Regions from separate parts of the Brevibacillus sp. HB1.2 genome, predicted to be linked through region 1. Evidence: predicted binding sites of a transcription regulator. Region 1 holds the regulator's gene; the other holds the start of a gene.
What was found. Region 1 encodes LexA, which represses DNA repair genes until DNA is damaged. Its sites were predicted from a motif close to CGAACATATGTTCG; they were not measured.
Positions count from the first base shown of each region.

Region 2: a site for LexA is predicted at 2,567-2,580, ahead of ruvC (crossover junction endodeoxyribonuclease RuvC). Genes of this name have one in related genera too.

Region 1 covers NZ_JABMIU010000007.1:210,798-215,176, forward strand. The annotation lists gene HPY28_RS18030 (HelD family protein) at 1-468, opposite strand, end outside; gene crcB (fluoride efflux transporter CrcB) at 507-872, opposite strand; gene HPY28_RS18040 (DUF896 domain-containing protein) at 968-1,165, opposite strand; gene yneA (cell division suppressor protein YneA) at 1,242-1,577, opposite strand; gene lexA (transcriptional repressor LexA) at 1,740-2,363, shown strand; gene HPY28_RS18055 (DUF456 domain-containing protein) at 2,414-2,899, opposite strand; gene HPY28_RS18060 (DUF4269 domain-containing protein) at 3,008-3,583, shown strand; gene HPY28_RS18065 (sensor histidine kinase) at 4,123-4,379, opposite strand, start outside.
Region 2 covers NZ_JABMIU010000003.1:488,920-493,298, forward strand. The annotation lists gene HPY28_RS10375 (bifunctional 2',3'-cyclic-nucleotide 2'-phosphodiesterase/3'-nucleotidase) at 1-190, opposite strand, end outside; gene HPY28_RS10380 (BofC C-terminal domain-containing protein) at 408-980, shown strand; gene HPY28_RS10385 (hypothetical protein) at 1,067-2,155, opposite strand; gene HPY28_RS10390 (hypothetical protein) at 2,285-2,476, shown strand; gene ruvC (crossover junction endodeoxyribonuclease RuvC) at 2,640-3,140, shown strand; gene ruvA (Holliday junction branch migration protein RuvA) at 3,137-3,754, shown strand; gene ruvB (Holliday junction branch migration DNA helicase RuvB) at 3,759-4,379, shown strand, end outside.

The DNA.
Region 1 (4,379 bases):
AATCGTTTCTTTTACCGCTCCATCATAGATGCCGACGATCTTTCCGTCTTCGATCGCAAAATTACGCTTTAGTCGAACTTCACCACGCACGATCTCGCGTCCCATCCGGTAAAACGCTTCTTTGCTCTCACCGGAATAATAAAGACTGGCGATAGGCGCGCGCCAATCCACGACGACAGAATCAAACGTATCGCTGCGTACAATTCCCCGTTTTCCTATGTAGACCTCATCCAGCTCGTAGATTTCATCTTTCAAGAAATCCACTCTGCCGAAATAAGGCTTCTCTCGACCCTGATCTTCCAGGTAGCTCAATTCCTTAGCCTTTTTATAGTTAACGACCTGTTTGACATAATCATCTGTTGCCTCGCGAATATCATTGCGAAGCTGCTCCATTTCTTCGTCGATCGCTGAAATTGTTTCATCCAGCTTTTTTTGTTCCCATTCATAATCACGATGCTGTGTACTCACATTCATTCCCCCTCACATGTATCGTGTCATTGAACGACTCAGGACCATTGCCTGGCCAACCATATTCCAACCGCACAAGAAAGTAGACCGACTCCCAAACTAAGCAGAGCGTACAAAGTGCCACGTAACAGGTGGCCTTCTCCCCAAAAAGAGACTACTTCCAAGGAGAAGCTTGAGAAAGTCGTAAATCCTCCCATGACCCCCGTTGCAAATAAGAGGTAGAGTGTCGGAGATAAAAAGCCACGTTCTTTCCCCAGCACGAACAAGATGCCGATGATCAAAGATCCACAAACATTGGCGATCCAGGTTCCCCACGGCCATCCCGGCTGATTCGCGAGCAAAGACAATAGGTAGCGCAAAAGAGAGCCAACTGCTCCTCCAACCGCCACAGCTATCCACGCCATCGCTTTCCCTCCCTGGCTATCACAGCTTATGTATGTCACAGAAAAAGACACCCTAGCGTCAAGCGAGGATGTCTGTCGTATCAGTAATTGTTATCTTACTGTTTTGGCTTATTTTCTTCAAGGTCTTCCACATAACGGATGGAATCCAAATTTGCTCTCAATGAAAGCTTAACGGCGTCAATGTACTTTTGGCGCAATGCTTTTTGTTCAAGCTTTTCCTCTTCGGTCAAACCTTCTTCGCGCGATTTTTTGACCAATTCGTTGATGCGTTTAATTTCTGCGTCAGATACCACTGCTGGTTCCTCCCACTCTGTAGTAGTGCCGCTTCATTATACCACATTCGAATGATCCCGCAAGACAGCCGAACACTTACGGAGTATCAGGAAGGATGAGAGTCTGACCTGGGTAAATCCTGTTGCTCTCTAAACCGTTCGCAACCTTAATTTCTATTATATAGTCCCGAACATCCATCTGATCTGTATTGTATTGAACAGCTAACGACCACAGGCTATCTCCAGATTGTACGGTTACTTCTATGCCTTGTGGCTCCTCCATTGGCGAAGAAGCAAACACTAGTTCGGTTAACAGGTAAAAAAAGAGAGTAAATGTAATAAGAAACAAGAGAGCTTGTCCTCTCGTGATACCAAAACGAACACGACGTTCTTCTTTTTTCTCGAAACGATTACGTACTGTCAATGAATTCATAATAATGGCCTCCTCACAAACATACGTTCTGATCACTTGTAGCCTCATAATAAATGAGAACATATGTTCATGTCAACAAATAATCGAACTTATGTTTGTCGAACGCAAGCTCCCATGGTATAATATAGGAAAATATGTTCGAGAAATCAGGGGTGTCTTTCTATGTCAAAATTATCGAGTAGACAACAAGCCATCATCGAGTTCATACGAAAGGAAGTTCGTGATAAAGGATATCCGCCATCTGTACGTGAAATTGGGGAGGCTGTTGGACTAGCTTCCAGCTCAACAGTACATGGGCATTTGGCACGCTTAGAGAAAAAAGGCCTCATTCGTCGAGATCCTACCAAACCTCGTGCCATCGAATTGCTATCAGATGAAGATCGTTTTCAAGACAATTTCGAAGACTCTGTCGTCCGTGTGCCAGTAATCGGAAAAGTAACGGCTGGACAACCGATTACTGCCATTGAGGATGTAGAAGAGTACTTCCCGCTTCCAGACAATATCGTGACTTCTGACAAGGTCTATATGCTGCGCGTCTCCGGGAACAGTATGATTGATGCCGGAATTCTCGACGGAGACTACGTCATTGTTCGCCAACAGCACGTAGCCAACAATGGTGACATCGTCGTAGCCATGACAGAAGAAGACGAAGCGACCGTTAAAAGATTTTTCAAAGAAAAGAATCACTTCCGTCTCCAACCGGAAAATGCCACGATGGAACCGATCATCCTGGAGCATGTCACTATTCTCGGTAAAGTCATCGGTGTTTATCGACTCATTCACTAGTTCCCACGTAAAAAAGGACAGCCGAGGCTGTCCTTTTTGTTTTCTGTCTATTATCTGGCGATAAAAAACCAGATGATCATCGTAACTTGCAAGATGACTTTTACGACTGCACTACCCAAAAATCCGATCAGTGAGCCTACTCCCGCTTTCACTGCTCGCTCCATCGACTGCTTCTGCACCATCAACTCTACGAGAACGACGAATACGAACGGTAAGATCAGCATACCAAACGGTGGGAAAACGAAAATCCCGAGGATAATACCGACCGCAGCAGCAACGGACGACCATTTGGACCCTCCATACCTTTTCACGAAGTACATATTCGTCAGCAAGTCAGCACCGTAAAGCAGAATGCTTAGAACGACCATTCCCCACCAAAAGGATGCCGGCAATCCCGCTCCCGGATCTGCAATGAAAAAGTGATAGAGCAAAAAGCCCGCCCACAGTAATATCGTATCAGGTAAAACGGGTAAGAAAATTCCTGCGATGCTTAGCAAGAACAATAACACAACCACTACCCACAAAAATATTTCCATCTACTACACTCCCTTCATTTAGGTATACGAGTGATTATCGATTTCGTTGCGTACATATTCACTTTTGTCTAAACTATTTTAAAAGAAAGCAGACATGGAGGTAGTCTCATGAGAAATTGGCATGATCTCTCCTACTTGGGCAGAGGGACGATTCGCCAAAAAGCAGCGTGGGAAGCGATTCAACAGACGCACATCATGGAAGTACTATCCGATTACCATCCAGTGCTTGCCGGAACCATCCCATTGGACATTGATGTTGTGCAAAGCGATCTGGATATTATTTGCGAGAGTCATGATCTGGAGCAGTTTGAGCAGGCTGTTCGTACAGCATTTGGCTGTTTGCCCGGATTTGAAGTGACACACTCAGATGTGAATAGTACGCCCACGTGCGTTATCTCGTTTTTCACAGCTGGCTTTTGGTTTGAATTGTTTGCTCAACCGGTAGCTGTCGAAATGCAAAACGCCTATCGTCATATGGACATCGAAGCACGATTGTTAGACATAGGAGGCTTGGATGCGTATAAACAGATCAGGACTCTGAAGCAAAACGGCATCAAGACAGAGCCTGCATTTGCTCGATACTTTCATATCCCAGGTGATGATCCATACGAGGCTTTGTTGCAATTGGAGCCGTTAACAGACCAGGAATTACGACAAAGAGTTCAGCTGCTGCGAAAGGATTAATCTTCGAGCAAAGAGCCAATCTCTGCTGCTTGAAAGCAGGAAGGATGCATCGCTTTCGGGCGAAAAGCTTTTTGAATGCGGGCTTTTTCGTTTCATGTCTCGCAACGCGCTTTTAACCTATATACTTAAAACCTTGTCAACGCTTTAATGGTCGTTCATATGTGGAAAATAAAATATGTAACTGAGGCATTGGAAGGCTACCTCTTTTCAAACCCCTTTAAACGGAGCAAATGAACTTACCATTAAATGCCGTGATGTGGGATATTACTATCAAAGGACAATAGATTAAAATCACTGTTCTAACAAGTGTCACATCAAGGTAATGAAAGATGAAATAAGCTTCTCTCCCATATGAGAGAAGCTTATTTCATTATTATTCTTGTTTTCAGATACAAGCCGAACATGATTGAGGGCTTAGCAGGTAAACTGGATGTAATAATGATACTGGTTATATGCACAAAAACCTAGACGGGTTTCCATCTCACGGTAGGCTTTTCGGTTATTTTTTATAGAAAAGACACCTTCCCCTTTTCGCATGATTATTCACTCCCTGATCTACGATTGGGGAAATGTAATCGAAATGAGGTTCCCCGATTTGGGCTGCTTTGTACTTGAATTTTCCCGCCATGTAAATCCACTAAATGCTTAACAATTGACAAACCAAGGCCACTTCCTCCAGTATGACGTGATCTGGATTTCTCCACCCGATAGAACCGCTCCCATATTAGTTCTAATTCTTTCTCGGAGATTCCAATTCCCTCATCCTTTACTTCAATTACAGATTCTCTGAGCATTT
Region 2 (4,379 bases), on a different contig from region 1:
CTGTGTTTTTGTCTTGATAGTAGTCATAGTTAACGATGTTGGTGTGGATATCTGTCGTTTCCAACAGGCGGAGCTTCAGGACAGAATCTGTTTGTGCGCTTACAGGAGTAATAGGAAAAGAGAGAGCGCCAACAACCAAAGAAGTGCTGAGGAGGAAAGCAGTCAGCATTTTTTTGTTCGTTTTTTTCATGTTTGAAATGACCTCCATAAGTTTACAATAATGCCAAGCAAAAATAGTTTATCATTAGAATAGGACGCTGGATAGATAGCTAGATGAAATAGTATATTAATTTTTTGTATTGACAAAAATAAAAAAATATAACGTCAATCCGCCATAGGTCGCGTATGCCCCTCTTTCTTTGTGGTAATGATAGGAAGAAAAACCTATATAAAAGAAGGGGTTCTATGTGACAGAGAAAAAACAGTGGGTGGTTTACGCGACATGGGGTGCAGCATTAGCCACTGGCGTCGTAATCGGTATCCTGTTAGTAGGAAAGGACGGAAATGATTCGGGTCTTGCTCGTTTACTGAACCATTCAGGCAAAGCAGATGTAGTCGCGGGGACGTCGTACGAACTGGTTTTAGCTCGCCATTATTTGTGTGGGGTGCGAGACGAAGAACATGTGGCAGTTCGTACCAATCAACTGGCAGACGTCATGGGCAACTATAATGGATGGGAAATTGTACAAGCAGAACCTGTCAAGATGATCTTAATGAAACGCGAGCAGGATATAGCGCCAGCGTGCAAGGAGAATGGACATATCGGAATAGCGTCAGACGGCATGCTTGCCCTGTTTCATGGTCTGCCTGCTGAACAAGATGTCGTACAGACCTTTTATCGAATCGATACAGCAAAAATGGAAGCGAGTCTGCCAAAAGAGGAATGGGAGAATCTGAAACGAGGGATTCGCATTCGGAATCTGGCAGAGTATAACAGTGTATTGTCCACCTATGGCGAATACCAATGGAGTGGCCAATGAAAACGGGTGGACCTAAAAGAAATCCCTTTCGAGCCTTTCGTGTAACAAGCACGTATTGGACTGGAAAGGGATTTTTGTTTCAATTGCTATGGATTCAGTTCAACCGCAATGATTCGCCAGCGTTCCCCCGGGACTTCGCGGCGCAAAAGAAACTTCCATGTTCGTCGGAAATTACCGCCTTCCCGGGCGATGTACGTGAGCCGAACAGGAACCTCTATCAAGAGGGGGCCACGTTCATCTGACGGGATGACGATTTCTGACGTTCGCACAGATTCGATCGCGGACAGCCCTTCAGGAAGTGTGAATCCGTCCGTTGTCATTCGCATTGCATGGGTGTCGTGCTCATGCAACGCGGTGAGGAAATAACCGACCAGCTCTTCTGGAGACGCCCCTTTTATTGTAGTCGCAAGTGCTCCGGAGGCTTTTAGAATCATCATGCTGTGACTAGGATCGGGCTCTGTGCGTCGATGGGTGGAGCTGCCGAAAAAGTGGATGCAAAAATGCCCCGGGAATTCATTTCCTTTAATCGCGCCAGCGCCGTGAGGCATTCCGTGCATGGATGCTGCAAAATAAGTACCGTCTACCTCTACCAGAATGGCTCTGCGCTTCCACGACCATTTTCCCTGATAAATGTTCTTCATGATCTGTGTATCCTTGCGTGTCAACGGTTGGACATCGGCATGGCGACTACCTGCTCTGCGCTGGACATCAAAACGTTGTCCTGTCTCTAAATCAATCACGGTACCGAATTCCATCCGTTTCAACGTTTTTTTCACCTGTTCCCAGGGTATGGCATGTGCAAAATGGACTGCCTCAACGGACTTGGCCATTTCTTCGATCCGCTGGCGAACATCGTTTGCCAAAACATAACGGCGGGGCATTTCTTTTTCATAAAGCTGTCCATCGTGATCATATACATACGTTCGTTTTTTTACGGTCAGTGTAGCTCGTATCCAGTGGGGGTTGTAGGAGGCGACTTCGGTAGTAGAGCCTAATAGCCGCTTCGTAAATTGCTTTTGATCACGGAAGGACATGGTCGTTTGGAAAGAGGACTCAGGTGAGACTGAAACGGTGACCGTGATGTCATTCTTGACCTTGGCAAATGCAGAGTGTGGCATTGACAGTGCGATTACGAAAAGGCATATACAAAAAATAAGGACTTTGCTTCGCAACAACCAACACCTCCACTGCTTATCGTTTCAATTAGATGTCTGGCTCATGTTGCGTAAATCTTGGTATCATAACGCCCTTGCGCTTACGCCATACTGATTTCATACGGTGATCGAAGGAGGAGTCTTTAGACCATGTCTACCATGCCTAGAGGTAGCTACAAAGACCAGTTCCATCAGCGTTTGTACGTTCAGTTGAACCAGGGGCACAACAAGCTCAATTACCAACAGATCAACAAGATCAAAGAGCACATGCAAAGTGGCGTGGACGAATATGCCCACTTGCAGCATGATGTGTCGGATTCACTCGGAATGAACAAACACTAACAGACACCGTATAACCCGTTCCTTTTATAAGGAGCGGGTTTTTTATAAGATTGTTCAAAAAGTCGACTTTTTGAACTCGGATATAAAATGGAAATACACGTTCGCTTTCTGGATGCTTTGTGTTACAGTAGAGAGTAGAATCTTTGCTCACGGAGAGTGGACTATGCGCATTTTAGGAATTGACCCTGGTATTGCGATTGTTGGCTTCGGGGTTGTGGATAAAGAGGGCAGCCAATTGCGTCCCGTCCAATATGGAAGCATCCAGACAGAAGCAGGATTGTCAGTACCGCTTAGATTGAAACAGATTTTTGAGGCAATGCAGAGCCTTCTGGAAACATATCGTCCCGATGAAATGTCGGTCGAAAAACTTTTCTTTAATAAAAATGTGACGACGGCTTTTACAGTTGGTCAAGCGCGAGGGGTTATTTTGCTTGCGGCAGAGCTGGCTGGTGTGCCGGTCTATGAATATACCCCGATGCAGGTCAAGCAAGCCGTGACTGGCTACGGGGGAGCAGAGAAGAAACAAATTCAGGAAATGACGAAGCTCCTATTGCGGTTAAAAGAAGTACCAAAGCCTGACGACGTGGCGGACGCATTGGGTATTGCGATTACGCACGCACAGTTTCGCGCGTTCATTTCCATTTCGGAAGGGGTCAAGAAATGATTGATTTTGTAGAAGGTACACTTAGTTATCTCGATTCGGAATACATAGTTATCGAAACGGGCGGAATTGGTTATCGACTGTTTTGCCCAAACCCGTACCAATTCGTTCGGTATGAAGGCAACAAAACCAAATTGTTTACCCACCACCATGTGCGGGAGGATGCCATTCTGCTGTACGGCTTCGCTACCCGTGACGAACGCGATTTGTTCCGTAAACTGCTTGATGTTAGCGGAATCGGGCCAAAGGGCGGATTGGCCATTCTGGCTGCAGCGACGCCTGAGCAGTTGGTGATGGCGGTTCAACAGGAGAATGTTACCTATTTGACGAAATTTCCGGGGATTGGGAAAAAGACTGCCCAGCGCATTATCCTCGATTTGAAGGATAAATTGGTAGGATACACACCATCTGCGATTTTGACTATTGCAGCGGGTGATTTGACAGCAGGCGAGCAAGCTGTGTCTGCACTGAACGAAGCGCTCGATGCATTGACCGCACTGGGTTACTCTGATGGTGAACTGCAAAAAATCAGAAACACGCTGTCTGAGAAATCAAAAGAGGGCGATGGTGTAGAAAAGCTCATCAAACAAGGGCTTGCGTTGCTCATGAGGGGGTAGGATTTTGGATTCTCGGATCATCACGACGCATATGAATTGGGAAGAAGATGCGGCGGAGCTGAGCCTCCGTCCTCGCTATTTAAACGAATACATCGGTCAACAACACGTAAAGGAAAACCTGAAAATTTTTATTGAAGCAGCGAAAATGCGAAAAGAGTCATTGGATCACGTACTGCTGTACGGTCCGCCTGGTCTAGGGAAGACGACCTTGTCGCAAATTATCGCAAATGAGCTGGGTGTGAACATCCGCACGACGTCAGGTCCGGCTATTGAGCGTCCGGGTGATTTGGCGGCGATTTTGACGAATTTGCAAGAAGGCGACGTCCTGTTTATCGACGAGATTCACAGGCTCAACCGAAGCGTCGAGGAAGTTTTGTATCCGGCTATGGAGGATTTTGCGCTGGACATCATTATCGGTAAGGGGCCAAGCGCTCGCAGTGTTCGTTTGGATTTGCCGCCCTTTACACTGGTTGGGGCCACGACGCGAGCTGGAATGCTGTCCGCGCCGCTTCGAGATCGCTTTGGGGTTGTAAATCGCCTGGAGTTTTATACAGTTCCGGAACTGACCTTTATCGTTTCGAGGGCAGCCGACATCTTGCAGGTCGTCATTCGAGAAGGCGGGGCA